One region of the Streptomyces nigra genome, then DNA from elsewhere that is predicted to be linked to it. Evidence: predicted binding sites of a transcription regulator. Region 1 holds the regulator's gene; the other holds the start of a gene.
What was found. The regulator HspR, encoded in region 1, represses chaperone genes until heat shock. The targets are predictions, from matches to a motif close to TTGAGNNNNNNNNNCTCAA.
Positions count from the first base shown of each region.

Region 2: the regulator HspR is predicted to act here: its motif matches at 3,956-3,974, upstream of lon (endopeptidase La).

Region 1 covers NZ_CP029043.1:3,977,484-3,984,940, forward strand. Annotated here, with positions in the region: partial or broken gene DC008_RS18425 (MraY family glycosyltransferase) at 1-707, shown strand, start outside; gene dnaK (molecular chaperone DnaK) at 802-2,646, shown strand; gene grpE (nucleotide exchange factor GrpE) at 2,646-3,290, shown strand; gene dnaJ (molecular chaperone DnaJ) at 3,324-4,505, shown strand; gene DC008_RS18445 (heat shock protein transcriptional repressor HspR) at 4,511-4,957, shown strand; gene DC008_RS18450 (fibronectin type III domain-containing protein) at 5,038-6,702, opposite strand; partial or broken gene DC008_RS18455 (sugar ABC transporter substrate-binding protein) at 7,007-7,457, shown strand, end outside.
Region 2 covers NZ_CP029043.1:5,030,139-5,037,595, reverse strand. Annotated here, with positions in the region: gene DC008_RS23500 (MarR family winged helix-turn-helix transcriptional regulator) at 1-384, opposite strand, end outside; gene DC008_RS23495 (lysozyme) at 610-1,449, shown strand; gene lon (endopeptidase La) at 1,519-3,933, opposite strand; gene DC008_RS23485 (spermidine synthase family protein) at 4,244-4,921, shown strand; gene DC008_RS23480 (response regulator transcription factor) at 5,054-5,791, shown strand; gene DC008_RS23475 (sensor histidine kinase) at 5,788-6,894, shown strand; gene DC008_RS23470 (multifunctional oxoglutarate decarboxylase/oxoglutarate dehydrogenase thiamine pyrophosphate-binding subunit/dihydrolipoyllysine-residue succinyltransferase subunit) at 7,186-7,457, shown strand, end outside.

The DNA of each region.
Region 1 (7,457 bases):
GGGTGTCGGCCGTCGCCTGGATCGTCCTGGTCGCCGTCGGTTTCAAGGCGCTGGACCACGCGGACGCGCTCGCCGGAACCGTGGGAGTGCTCACCGCCTTCGGGGTGGGCGTCTGCGCGGCGGCCGAGGTGATGGACGAGCTGGCGGTGCTGCTGAGCGTGCTCGCCGCCGCCCTGACCGGCTTCCTGCTGCCGAACTGGCATCCCGCGCGGGTCGGACTCGGCGCGACCGGCTCGCTCTTCGTCGGGTTCGTACTGGCGTCGTCGGCGGTGATCACCCGGGCCGGGCACGACCCGGCCGCAAGCGCCGGGGTCCTCTACGGGCTGTCCGCGCTCGCCGTCGCCGATCTGGTCCTGGTCACCGTCTCGCGTCGGCTGGCCGGACGGCCGCTGCTGCGGGGCGCGCCGGACCATCTGGCCCACCGGCTGCGCCGGGCCGGGCTCACCCCGCAGGGCACGACCGTCCTGCTGGGCGCCGCCGCGCTGCCCGGGGTCGTCGTCGGCGTCCTGGTGCATCTGGGGCGGCTCGGCGCGACGGCCGCGTGGTGGGTCGGGGCGGGCTCCGCCCTCGTCGTCCTCGCGCTGCTGCACATCAAGCCCTACGGCCCCAGGCGTCAACCTCGTGTGCCGGTGCAGGACTCCGTTCATGCATCCCGGCGTATGGCATCCTCGCAGGTAGGCGCGCAGTTGCGTGTAAGGAACGGATAAGACTTGAGTGAGGTCGACTCAGCTCTGTTGACCCGTCGCGAGCGGTCATGCACACTTGAGTCCGTTCCACTCAAGTCAGCTGGAGGAATCAACCATGGCACGTGCGGTCGGCATCGACCTGGGCACGACTAACTCCGTCGTCAGCGTTCTGGAGGGCGGCGAGCCCACCGTCATCACCAACGCCGAGGGCGCCAGGACCACGCCGTCCGTCGTCGCCTTCGCCAAGAACGGCGAGGTGCTCGTCGGCGAGGTCGCCAAGCGTCAGGCGGTGACCAACGTGGACCGGACCATCCGTTCCGTGAAGCGTCACATGGGCACCGACTGGAAGATGGAGCTCGACGGGAAGCCCTTCAACCCGCAGCAGATCTCCGCCTTCATCCTCCAGAAGCTGAAGCGCGACGCCGAGTCGTACCTGGGCGAGAAGGTCACGGACGCGGTCATCACCGTCCCCGCCTACTTCAACGACTCCGAGCGCCAGGCGACGAAGGAGGCCGGCGAGATCGCCGGTCTGAACGTCCTGCGCATCGTCAACGAGCCCACCGCGGCCGCGCTGGCGTACGGCCTCGACAAGGACGACCAGACGATCCTCGTCTTCGACCTCGGTGGCGGCACCTTCGACGTGTCTCTCCTGGAGATCGGCGACGGCGTCGTCGAGGTGAAGGCCACCAACGGTGACAACCACCTCGGTGGTGACGACTGGGACCAGCGTGTCGTCGACTACCTGGTGAAGCAGTTCCAGTCCGGTCACGGCGTGGACCTGTCCAAGGACAAGATGGCTCTGCAGCGTCTGCGTGAGGCTGCCGAGAAGGCGAAGATCGAGCTGTCCTCGTCCACCGAGACCTCGATCAACCTGCCCTACATCACCGCCTCCGCCGAAGGCCCGCTGCACCTGGACGAGAAGCTCACCCGGGCTCAGTTCCAGCAGCTGACGGCCGACCTGCTGGAGCGCTGCAAGACCCCGTTCTTCAACGTCATGAAGGACGCCGGCGTCTCCATCAACGAGATCGACCACGTCGTCCTCGTCGGTGGCTCCACCCGTATGCCCGCGGTCGCCGAGCTCGTGAGGGAGCTGACCGGCGGCAAGGAGGCCAACAAGGGCGTGAACCCGGACGAGGTCGTCGCCATCGGCGCCTCGCTCCAGGCCGGTGTCCTCAAGGGTGAGGTCAAGGACGTCCTGCTCCTCGACGTGACCCCGCTGTCCCTCGGTATCGAGACCAAGGGCGGCATCATGACCAAGCTCATCGAGCGCAACACCACGATCCCGACCAAGCGGTCCGAGATCTTCACGACGGCCGAGGACAACCAGCCGTCCGTGCAGATCCAGGTCTACCAGGGCGAGCGCGAGATCGCGGCGTACAACAAGAAGCTCGGGATGTTCGAGCTGACCGGTCTGCCGCCGGCGCCGCGTGGCGTCCCGCAGATCGAGGTGTCCTTCGACATCGACGCCAACGGCATCATGCACGTGACCGCCAAGGACCTGGGCACGGGCAAGGAGCAGAAGATGACCGTCACCGGTGGCTCCTCGCTGCCGAAGGACGAGGTCAACCGGATGCGCGAAGAGGCCGAGAAGTACGCGGAGGAGGACCACGCCCGCCGCGAGGCCGCCGAGGCGCGCAACCAGGGCGAGCAGCTCGTCTACCAGACGGAGAAGTTCCTCAAGGACAACGAGGACAAGGTCCCGGCCGAGGTCAAGACCGAGGTCGAGTCCGCCGTCGAGGAGCTGAAGGCCGCGCTCAAGGGCGAGGACACCGCGGAGATCCGCACGGCCACCGAGAAGGTCGCCGCGGTCTCCCAGAAGGTCGGCCAGGCCATGTACGCCGACGCCCAGGCCGCCGGTGCCGGCGCCGAGGGTGCCGAGGCCGGTGGCGCCAAGGCCGCCGACGACGACGTGGTGGACGCCGAGATCGTGGACGACGAGCGTAAGGACGGTGCCGCGTAATGACGGAGGAGACCCCGGGCTTCGAGGAGAAGCCCGACGTCCCCTCCGGCGCCACCCCTGACGACGCCGAGCCGAAGGCGGCCCCCCACGAGGGGACGGCCCCGGCCGGGGACGGACACGCAGACCCGGGCCTGGTGGCCCAGCTGGACCAGGTGCGCACCGCGCTCGGCGAGCGCACCGCGGACCTCCAGCGGCTCCAGGCCGAGTACCAGAACTACCGCCGCCGCGTGGAGCGGGACCGGATCACGGTCAAGGAGATCGCCGTCGCGAACCTCCTGACCGAGCTCCTGCCCGTGCTCGACGACATCGGCCGCGCGCGGGAACACGGCGAGCTCGTCGGCGGGTTCAAGTCCGTCGCGGAGTCGCTGGAGACCGTCGCGGCGAAGATGGGCCTCCAGCAGTTCGGCAAGGAGGGCGAGCCCTTCGACCCGACGATCCACGAGGCGCTGATGCACAGCTACGCGCCGGACGTCACCGAGACGACCTGCGTCGCGATCCTCCAGCCGGGGTATCGCATCGGCGAACGCACCATCCGCCCCGCGCGGGTGGCCGTAGCCGAGCCCCAGCCGGGCGCGCAGACCGTCAAGGAGGAGTCCGCGGAGGCGGCCGACGACAAGGAGAGCGGTGGCCCGGACGAGGGCTGACGTTGAACCGATGAGGAAGGAGGGACGTCGAGGATGAGCACCAAGGACTTCATCGAGAAGGACTACTACAAGGTCCTCGGCGTCCCCAAGGACGCCACCGAGGCCGAGATCAAGAAGGCGTACCGGAAGCTCGCCCGCGAGTTCCACCCGGACGCCAACAAGGGCAACGCCAAGGCCGAGGAGCGTTTCAAGGAGATCTCCGAGGCGAACGACATCCTCGGCGACCCCAAGAAGCGCAAGGAGTACGACGAGGCCCGCGCCCTGTTCGGCAACGGCGGCTTCCGCCCGGGCCCGGGCGGCGCGGGCGGCTCGTTCAACTTCGACCTGAGCGATCTCTTCGGGGGCGCGCAGGGCGGCGGCCAGGCCGGAGCCGGCGGCTTCGGCGGCGGGCTGGGCGATGTCTTCGGTGGCCTGTTCAACCGGGGCGGACCGGGGACGACCCGTACCCAGCCCCGGCGCGGCCAGGACATCGACACCGAGGTCAGCCTCAGCTTCACCGAGGCGATCGAGGGTGCGACGGTCCCGCTGCGGATGTCCTCCCAGTCGCCGTGCAAGGCGTGCGCCGGCACCGGTGACAAGAACGGCACCCCGCGTGTGTGCCCGACCTGTGTCGGCACCGGCCAGGTGGCCCGCGGCTCGGGCGGCGGCTTCTCGCTGACCGACCCGTGCCCGGACTGCAAGGGCCGCGGTCTGATCGCCGAGCACCCGTGCGCGGAGTGCAAGGGCAGCGGCCGGGCCAAGTCGTCCCGGACGATGCAGGTCCGCATCCCCGCCGGGGTGTCCGACGGGCAGCGCATCCGGCTGCGCGGCAAGGGCGCGCCCGGCGAGCGGGGCGGCCCCGCCGGTGACCTGTACGTCACCGTCCACGTCGACCCGCACCCGGTCTTCGGGCGCAAGGACGACAACCTGACGGTGACCGTCCCCGTGACGTTCGCGGAGGCGGCCCTCGGCGGCGAGGTCAGGGTCCCGACCCTGGGCGGTCCCGCCGTGACCCTGAAGCTGCCGCCGGGCACGCCCAACGGGCGCACCATGCGGGCGCGGGGCAAGGGCGCGGTCCGCAAGGACGGCACCCGCGGGGACCTGCTGATCACCGTCGAGGTGAGTGTCCCGAAGGACGTGACGGGGAAGGCTCGTGAAGCGCTGGAGGCGTATCGCGAGGCGACCGCGGGCGAGGACCCGCGGGCGGAGCTGTTCCAGGCCGCGAAGGGAGCATGAGTCAGATGGACGGTCGTCGGCGCAACCCGTATGAACTGACCGAGGAGACCCCGGTCTACGTCATCTCGGTGGCGGCCCAGCTGTCCGGCCTGCACCCGCAGACCCTCCGTCAGTACGACCGCCTCGGCCTGGTCTCCCCGGACCGCACGCCCGGGCGGGGCCGGCGCTACTCGGCCCGCGACATCGAACTGCTCCGCCAGGTGCAGCAGTTGTCGCAGGACGAGGGCATCAACCTGGCCGGCATCAAGCGCATCATCGAACTGGAGAACCAGGTCGCCGCGCTCCAGACCCGCGTCGCCGAACTGCAGGCGGCCCTGGACGGCGCGGCGGCGACGATGCGCCAGCGCGAGGCGGCGGTGCACGCGTCGTACCGCCGCGACCTGGTCCCGTACCAGGAGGTCCAGCAGACCAGCGCCCTGGTCGTCTGGCGCCCGAAGCGCGCGAAGGACTAGCCCGGCCACGCACAGCCACAAAAACGGAAAAGGGGCCCGGAGATCTTCTCCGGGCCCCTTTCGTGTGCGCTGTGACGAGGTCAGCGGTTCACGGTGAACTCGAGCCAGGCGCCGCGCTCACCGGTGCGGCCGTAGGCGTCCACGGCGAACACGGTCACCATGCAGGGGCCGTTGTACGGAGGGGTCCACTCGATGGTGCCGGTCGTCGACATGTGGCCGAGGCCGCTGTCGCCGCACGCGCCCGAGATGTCCCAGGTGTACCCCTGCAGCAGCCGTCCCTCGTCGCCCGCCCCCGGTTCGGCCTTCACGATGATGGGATGGCGGGTACCGCCGGAGGAGACCAGGGTCAGCCGCGGCTGGGCGGGGCCCGTCGCGGTGGCCGGGGTGAGCCGGTCCACGGTCAGCTGCGGGGAGGGCACGGAGTCGGCACCCGTGCCGTCGACGGCGGCCACGTAGTAGTACGCCTTGCCCTTCGGGGCGGTGCGGTCCTCGTACGACGCCGTCGAGACGCTGCCCAGCAGTGTCCAGCCGCCGTCCGCCGCCGTCCGGCGGTAGACCCGGTAGGAGGAGGCGGCCGGGGAGCCCTGCGCGGGCGTCCAGCGCAGCCACGTCATCGAGTCCCCGAGCGTGCTCGTCAGGCCGGAGGGCGCGGGCGTCGTGGAGGCCGCGGGACGGGTGACGACCTGGGGCTCGGAGGGCGCGGCGATGTTCCCGGCCGCGTCGACGGCCTGCACCGTGTAGCGGTAGGCCGAGCCGACGGGAGCCGTGACGTCCGTCCATGACGTACCGAGCACGAGGGTGGGGCCGTCCGGGTCGGACTGGCCGTCCGGCGCACCCCACACCTCGTAGTGGTGCACGTCCTTCGCCGTGGAGGCCGGCCAGCTGACGGAGTTGCCCGCGGTCGTGCCCAGCACCGCGACCGGCCCGACCCGCCCGGGGGGCGTGAGGTCGACCGTCGTCACCGGCTGGTCCGTGGAGCCTGTGCTTTCGTTGCCCGCCTTGTCCCTGGCGCGGACCTCGTAGTAGTAGGTCGCGCCCGTCTTCGGGAGGGTCGTGTCCGTGTACGAGGTGGAGGTGGTCGTCGCGAGGGGCGTGGCGCTGAACGAGGCGCCCTTGAGGCGGCGGTAGACGCGGTAGCCGGAGAGGTCCATCTCCTTGCTCGCGGTCCAGGTGAGTTTCGTCTTGCCGGTGGTGGTGTCGTAGACGGCCTTCGCGCCGGTGGGGGCGAGGGGTTTCGTCTTGTCCACCGAGGCGGTGGTGCGGGGGGTGTACGTGAACTTGACCTTGGCGCTGCCGGTCCAGTTGACGTAGTCCACGCGCAGGGTGTGTCTGCCGGAGGGGATGGTGAGGTTCAGGGTCTTGGTGACCGTGGTGGAGGTGTTCTTCCACAGGTCGATCTTGCGGGTGCCGTCGAGGTGGACGCGGATGCCGTCGAGGGCGGAGGCGGTGAGGGTGAAGGGGCCGCCGGAGCCGAAGTCGCGGGTGACGCTCCAGCGGACGCCGAAGTTGTCCTTCGGGAGTCCGGTGATGGGGGCGCCGGTCCAGCTCTGGTCGATGGCGCTGTCGCAGTCCGTCTTCTTGGCGGTGCCGGAGAAGGACGTGTTCGCGAAGAACTGCCGTTTGAAGACCGGTGACGTGCAGGTCACCGCGGCCGACGCCGGGGTGACCGTGGTGAGCAGGGTGCCCGCGGTGGCGAGCGCGACCGTCGTCGCCGCGGCGGCGGTCGCGCGTCTGGCTGGGTTCATTCGATCCTCTGGTCGAGTACGGGACGGCGGTGCGAGCCGTCCTGAACAGGACTCACCACGAACGGGGTTGGTTGTACGGATTCCGCTACCGCCTCCGCCTGCTCGCCGGGTGGGATCCGGTGGAGGGGGTGTAACAGGTGAATCGCGAAGTTCCGCAATGTCTTTACATGATCGACGGAGCGTAGTGTTGCGCACTCGTTAAGTGGTTCCGCTTGACGCTGGGGGGCGTCGGCGCGTTGTCTTTTCAGACATTGGGGCGCAATGGAGCGCCCGTGTCCCGAAGGCACCAGAAGTGAGCTTCTCTATGCGTCCCTTGCGCTCTCTGCGCCGTACCGCCACCGCCGTGGCCGCCGCTTCCACGATGACCCTCGCGCTGGGCGCGTGCGGGGGCTGGGGGTAACGGGCGACAGCAGCGAGGCGAGCCCGACGAAGGGCAACGACGTCACCGTGGGCCTGCTGCTGCCGGAGACCGCGAACACCCGGTACGACAAGTTCGACTACCCCATCATCAAGAAGAAGGTGGAGAGCCTCACCAGCCGGCAGGGCAAGGTCGTCTACCGCAACGCCGACGCGGACGCGAAGAAGCAGGCGGAGCAGCTCCAGCAGATGGTCGACGACCAGGTCGACGTCATCCTGCTGGACGCCGTGGACGCGCACGCCATCGCGGGCGGTGTGGAGAAGGCCAAGGACGCCGGTATCCCGGTCATCGCCTACGACCGCCTCGCCGAGGGCCCGATCGACGCCTACGTCTCCTT
Region 2 (7,457 bases), 1.1 Mb from region 1:
GACCTTGGCGACCCGGCGGCGGCCCTCCTCGGTGAGGTGTACCAGCCAGGCCCGGCCGTCCGCCGGGTCCGGTTCCCTGGCGACCAGGCCGAGGTCCTCCAGGGCGCGCAGCTGGCGCGACATGGTGGCCTTGCCGACGCCGATGTACGCGGCGAGTTCGGTGGCCCGCAGCTGTCCCGACTCGTCCAGACGGACCAGCAGCCCGTACGCCGCCGACTCCAGGTCCGGGTGGACCTCGCGGGCCATCTCGCCCTGCTTGGCCCGGGCGCGCCGGAAGAGGACCGTCAACTCGCGTTCCAGGTCCAGGAACTCGGGCTGGTCCATACCACCGCTGGAGCTACCGGGTCCGGGCGCCATCGCGTCGCCGTTGCCGTCTTCGTGCACGTCAGCCCCTGCCTCGTTTTCCCGGCCGTGAAAGTTTCCGCCAACCGGCGTCATCGCCGCAGCTCCGTCAGTATTTCGCAGGCTTAGACCAACGGCAGCCGCCAGGCCCTCTTCCACCTGGTCATTCCGCTGCCTAGCGTCGTACGCGGAGCATGCCGCTGACATGCTCACGCCACACCCGTGCGCGTTCCCCACCATGCGTCACCGAGCCTTCGGAGGCACGCTATGCCCGTGCACAGACCCGAACAGCGCCACCCCCACAGCCCGTATCCGACCGGACTCCTGCTCACCCTCGCACTCGCCCTGGCCCTGCTCGTCCTGACCGCCCAGCCGTCGTCAGCGCGGGACGGCGGCACCCCGCCACGCGGCTCCGCCTACATGGGCATGGGCGTCGCGGCGCACGACGGCACCACCGGCGTCCCCGCCGGCACCCTGGCCGCCCAGACGGAGGGTGTCGACGTCTCCAGCCACCAGGGCAACGTCGCCTGGTCGACCCTGTGGTCCAGCGGGGTCAAGTGGGCCTATGTGAAGGCCACCGAGGGGACGTACTACACCAACCCCTACTTCGCCCAGCAGTACAACGGCTCCTACAACGTGGGCATGATCCGCGGGGCGTACCACTTCGCGACCCCGGACACCACCAATGGAGCAACCCAGGCCGACTACTTCGTCGACCACGGCGGCGGCTGGTCCCGCGACGGCCGCACCCTGCCCGGTGTCCTCGACATCGAGTGGAACCCGTACGGCGACGCCTGCTTCGGCAAGTCCGCCAGCGGGATGGTCACCTGGATCCGCGACTTCGTGAACCGCTACAAGGCGCGCACCGGCCGCGACCCCGTCATCTACACGGCGACCAGCTGGTGGAAGCAGTGCACCGGCAACTCCAGCGCCTTCGCCTCGGCCAACCCGCTGTGGATCGCCCGGTACGCCGCGTCCGTGGGCGAACTGCCGGCCGGCTGGAGCTACTACACGATGTGGCAGTACACCTCGACCGGCCCGACCGTCGGCGACCACGACCGCTTCAACGGCGCCCTCGACCGGGTCGTGGCCCTGGCCAACGGCTGACGCCCCCGCACGGGGAGGGCCCGGGCCCCCACCTGGGGACCCGGGCCCTGCCCTGTCCGGCGGCGTCCGTCACGCCGCCGCCGGAACCTCCCGGGCCGCGTCGCTGGTGGCCGGCGACAGGGCCAGCTCCAGCACCTGGCGGACATCGGTCACGGCGTGGACGTCGAGCTTGTCCAGCACCTCGGCCGGGACGTCGTCCAGGTCGGGCTCGTTGCGCTTGGGGATGATCACGGTCGTGACCCCCGCGCGGTGCGCGGCGAGCAGCTTCTGCTTCACGCCGCCGATCGGCAGCACCCGGCCGGTCAGCGAGACCTCACCGGTCATCGCCACGTCCGTACGGACCAGCCGTCCGCTGAGCAGCGACGCGAGCGCCGTCGTCATCGTGATGCCCGCGCTCGGCCCGTCCTTCGGGACCGCGCCCGCCGGGAAGTGGATGTGCACGCCCCGGTCCTTGAGATCGGCGACGGGCAGCTCCAGCTCGGCGCCGCGGCTGCGCAGGAAGCTCAGCGCGATCTGGGCGCTCTCCTTCATCACGTCACCCAGCTGACCGGTCAGCGTCAGGCCCGCCGCGCCCGTCTCCGGGTCGGCCAGCGACGCCTCGACGAACAGGACGTCGCCGCCCGCGCCGGTCACCGCGAGACCTGTGGCCACGCCCGGCACGGCCGTACGGCGCTCCGCCGGGTCCTGGGCCGACTCGGGCACGTGGTGCGGCCGGCCGATCAGGCCGCGCAGCTCGTCCTCGCTGACGCTGAACGGCAGCTTCCGCTCGCCCAGTTCGTGCTGGGCCGCCACCTTGCGCAGCAGCCGCGCGATGGACCGCTCCAGGGTGCGCACGCCCGCCTCGCGGGTGTACTCGCCGGCGAGCTTGCGCAGCGCGCCCTCGTCGATGGTGACCTCGTCCGCGTTCAGTCCCGCCCGCTCCAGCTGGCGCGGGAGCAGGTGGTCGCGGGCGATGACGACCTTCTCGTCCTCGGTGTAGCCGTCGAGCCGGACCAGTTCCATACGGTCGAGCAGCGCCTCCGGGATGGCCTCCAGCACATTGGCGGTGGCCAGGAAGACGACGTCGCTCAGGTCGAGCTCGACCTCCAGGTAGTGGTCCCGGAACGTGTGGTTCTGCGCCGGGTCGAGCACTTCGAGGAGCGCGGCCGCGGGGTCGCCGCGGAAGTCGGAGCCGACCTTGTCGATCTCGTCGAGCAGGACCACCGGGTTCATCGACCCGGCCTCCTTGATCGCCCGCACGATCCGGCCGGGCAGGGCCCCGACGTACGTACGGCGGTGGCCGCGGATCTCGGCCTCGTCGCGCACACCGCCGAGGGCGACACGCACGAACTTGCGCCCCATGGCGTGGGCGACGGACTCGCCCAGCGAGGTCTTGCCGACACCGGGCGGGCCGACGAGCGCCAGCACGGCACCGCCGCGCCGCCCGCCGACGACACCGAGGCCGCGCTCACCGCGCCGCTTGCGCACCGCGAGGTACTCGGTGATCCGCTCCTTCACGTCCTCGAGACCGGAGTGCTCGGCGTCCAGCACGCCCTTGGCGCCCTGGATGTCGTAGGCGTCCTCGGTGCGCTCGTTCCACGGCAGCTCCAGGACGGTGTCCAGCCAGGTCCGGATCCAGGAGCCCTCGGGCGACTGGTCGCTCGACCGCTCCAGCTTGTCGACCTCCTTGAGCGCGGCCTCGCGGACCTTCTCCGGCAGGTCGGCGGCCTCCACGCGGGCGCGGTAGTCGTCGGACTCCTCGCCCTCCTGCTCGCCGTTCAGCTCGCGCAGCTCCTTGCGGACGGCCTCCAGCTGGCGGCGCAGCAGGAACTCGCGCTGCTGCTTGTCGACGCCCTCCTGGACGTCCTTGGCGATGGTCTCGGCCACGTCCTGCTCGGCGAGGTGGTCGCGCAGCTGCTGCGTGGCGAGCTTGAGCCGGGCCACCGGGTCGGCGGTCTCCAGCAGCTCGACCTTCTGCTCGGTGGTCAGGAAGGGCGAGTATCCGGAGTTGTCGGCGAGCTGCGAGACGTCGTCGATGGCCTGCACCCGGTCCACGACCTGCCAGGCACCGCGCTTGCGCAGCCAGGCGGTGGCGAGCGCCTTGTACTCCTTCACCAGCTCCGCCACCTGTCCGGGCAGCGGATCGGGCACGCTCTGGTCGACGGGCGTGCCCTCGACCCACAGCGCCGCACCCGGCCCGGTGGTGCCCGCGCCGATACGCACCCGGCCCCGGCCGCGGATCAGGGCACCGGGATCACCGTCGGCCAGCCGGCCGACCTGCTCCACGGTGCCGAGCACCCCGGTGCTCGCGTAGGTCCCGTCGATACGCGGCACCAGCAGCACCCGGGGCTTGCCGGGCGTGGACCGCGCGGCGGCCTGCGCGGCCTCCACGGCGGCACGCACATCGGCGTCGTTCAAGTCCAGGGGGACCACCATCCCGGGCAGCACGACCTCGTCGTCGAGCGGCAGCACGGGCAGGGTGAGCGGTGTGGACGTCGAAGCCATGATCTCCCCTTAGGCAGTCAAGTTGAGTTACGCCGACTCAATGCTCGGGGCTGCCCGATTGTTCCCGGCACTCCGGCACGTTCGCTGACAGCGATCGACGGCGAACCCGGCGTGTGGAATCCACGGGGTCGACAGGGGAAGCGGCGAGTCGAAGGCCGCTATTCCGGCCGGTCCCCGGCCACCGGAATCCCGGCGTGCGTAGCCGACGGCACGGTGACCGAGCCGGTCCCCGCCCGGGAGGCGGTCACGGCGTTCGCTCTCGGCGATCGGGTGCTCACCGCAGCCCCCTCCCCCCTGGCAGGATGGCCCGATGTCCACTTCGTACGACACGCCTGTGGTTCTGGACCGTCGCGAAGGCCCCTATGGGGAGGTGGTGCTGCGGCGGCACGGGGAGCTGCTGCAGATCATCGCCAACGGCTGCTTCCTGATGGACACCTCCGACGGCCGCTCGGAGCGGCTGCTGGTGGACGCGGCGCTGGACGCGCTGGGCGACCGTTCACGGCCGCACATCCTGATCGGCGGGCTCGGGGTCGGGTTCTCGCTCGCACACGCCGCGGCCGACCCGCGGCCGGGGCGGATCACCGTCGCGGAGCGCGAGCGCGCGATCATCGACTGGCATCTCGGCGGGCCGCTGTCCGGCCTCTCCGGGGCGGCGCTCGCGGACCCGCGGACGTCGATCCTGGAGACCGATCTCGTCACCCACGTGTATGAGACATCCGCCACGTACGACGCGCTCTGCCTCGACATCGACAACGGGCCCGGTTGGACCGTCACCGACGGCAACGAGAGCCTGTACTCACCGGACGGACTGGCCGCCTGCGCAAGGGCGTTGACACCGGGTGGGGTACTGGCCGTATGGTCCGCTCAGCCCTCTCCGGAATTCGAAGAAACCTTGCGCAATGCCGGATTCCAGCAGGTGCGTACCGATGAGATCCCCGTTGCCCGGGGCGTTCCGGACGTCGTGCACCTCGCCGTCCGACCTGGATAGCCCTGGCACGGTGACTCCCCGTACTCTGCTTCCCTGACGCGGATCATTCAAGCGTCAATCGCAAGCATGCGCAGGCACAGCCAGTAAGCGGGATCACCCCACGGATTCCGGAAAGCAACTTTGGGGCGGGCGATGGAGCAGACACACACCTCCCACAACGGCACGGCGGCGACCCCCGGCGCACAGCGCCGGGTCCTGGTGGTCGAGGACGATCCGACCATCGTGGACGCCATCGCGGCCCGTCTGCGCGCCGAGGGATTCCTCGTGCAGACCGCGGGTGACGGCCCGGCGGCCGTCGACACGGCCGAGGCCTGGCAGCCCGACCTGCTGATCCTCGACATCATGCTGCCGGGCTTCGACGGCCTGGAGGTCTGCCGCCGGGTGCAGGCCCAGCGGCCGGTGCCGGTCATGATGCTGACCGCGCGGGACGACGAGACGGACATGCTGGTCGGGCTCGGCGTCGGCGCCGACGACTACATGACCAAGCCGTTCTCCATGCGGGAGCTGGCGGCACGCGTGCACGTGCTGCTGCGCCGCGTCGAGCGCGCCGCCCTCGCGGCCACCACGCCGCGCTCGGGCATCCTGCGCCTCGGCGAGCTGGAGATCGACCACGCGCAGCGGCGTGTGCGGGTCCGCAGCGAGGACGTGCATCTGACGCCGACCGAGTTCGACCTGCTGGTGTGCCTGGCGAACACCCCGCGCGCGGTCCTCTCGCGCGAGCAGCTGCTCGCCGAGGTGTGGGACTGGGCGGACGCCTCCGGCACCCGCACCGTGGACAGCCACATCAAGGCGCTGCGCCGGAAGATCGGGGCCGAGCGCATCCGCACCGTGCACGGCGTGGGCTACGCCCTGGAGACGCCGACGCCATGAGCGACGGTCCGGCCGCGCGGAGAGGCCCCGGGGAGCCCTGGGGCGGCGTACGTCCGTTCTCGATCAAGACCAAGCTGGGCGCGCTCGTCGTCATCGCGGTCCTGATCACCACCGGACTGTCGATGATCGCGGTGCGCACCCAGACGGAGCTGCGCTTCATCACGGTCTTCTCGATGATCGCCACGCTGCTCATCACGCAGTTCGTGGCGCATTCGCTCACCGCGCCGCTGGACGAGATGAACACGGTGGCCCGCTCCATCTCCCAGGGCGACTACACGCGCCGGGTCAGCGAGAGCCGCCGCGACGAACTGGGCGACCTGGCCGGGACGATCAACCTCATGGCCGACGAGCTGGAGGCCCAGGACCAGCAGCGCAAGGAGCTGGTCGCGAACGTCTCCCACGAGCTGCGCACCCCGATCGCCGGCCTGCGCGCGGTCCTGGAGAACGTGGTCGACGGCATCGCCGAGGCCGACCCGGAGACGATGCGCACGGCGCTGAAGCAGACCGAGCGCCTCGGCCGGCTCGTGGAGACCCTGCTGGACCTGTCCCGCCTGGACAACGGCGTCGTCCCGCTGCGGATGCGGCGCTTCGAGGTGTGGCCCTATCTGTCCGGGGTGCTGAAGGAGGCCAACATGGTCGCCTCCGCGCGCGCGGGCATGACCTCGGGCTCCGGCAGCCACACCCGTACGGACGTGCATCTGCACCTCGACGTGTCCCCGCCGGAGCTGACCGCGCACGCCGACCCCGAGCGCATCCACCAGGTCGTCGCCAACCTCATCGACAACGCGATCAAGCACAGCCCGCCGCACGGCCGGGTCACGGTCAAGGCGCGGCGCGGCCCGCACCCGGAGTCGCTGGAGCTGGAGGTCCTGGACGAGGGCCCGGGCATTCCGCGCTCGGACTGGCACCGGGTCTTCGAGCGGTTCAACCGGGGCGCCGTCAGCCGCCCGCACGGCCCGGGCAGCGACGGCGGCACCGGACTGGGGCTGGCGATCGCGCGCTGGGCGGTGGACCTCCATGGCGGCCGGATCGGTGTGGCCGAGTCGGAGCGGGGTTGCCGGATTCTTGTCACACTTCCAGGGCAGCCTTCCGTACCAAGTTGACGTAAAGTTCGAAGCGGAGCGCCAAGATCCACACGCGTCGTGCCTGACAGGGCCGTGTGATCAGGTACAGACCTGCGCCGTCGCCGCGTCAGGTCGCGGCCGCGCCATCCCCTTTACGTGCCGCAGAAGCGGAACCCCGCTTGTTTCCCGCCATTTCTGAGCCCGAAACACGCTTCCCGATGTGACTTACACGACGATGACCATGCCCGGCCTGACCTTCCCGGCCGGGGAGGCGTAGCCTTGATTCCCGCTGTCCATCACCTTGTGAAGCGGAAGAGGGCGGTTGCCGCCGTGTCGCCACAGTCCCCCAGTAACGCATCGAGCATCTCGACCGACGCGGACCAAGCGGGCAAGAACCCCGCTGCCGCGTTCGGCGCCAACGAGTGGCTCGTCGACGAGATCTATCAGCAGTACCTCCAGGACCCGAATTCGGTAGACCGCGCCTGGTGGGACTTCTTCGCCGACTACAAGCCGGGGGCTGCCGCCGCCCCGGCTCCGGCGGGTACCGCGGCCGCGGGGGCCGCGGAGACCACCACCGCTCCGGCCGACGCGTCGGTCCCGGC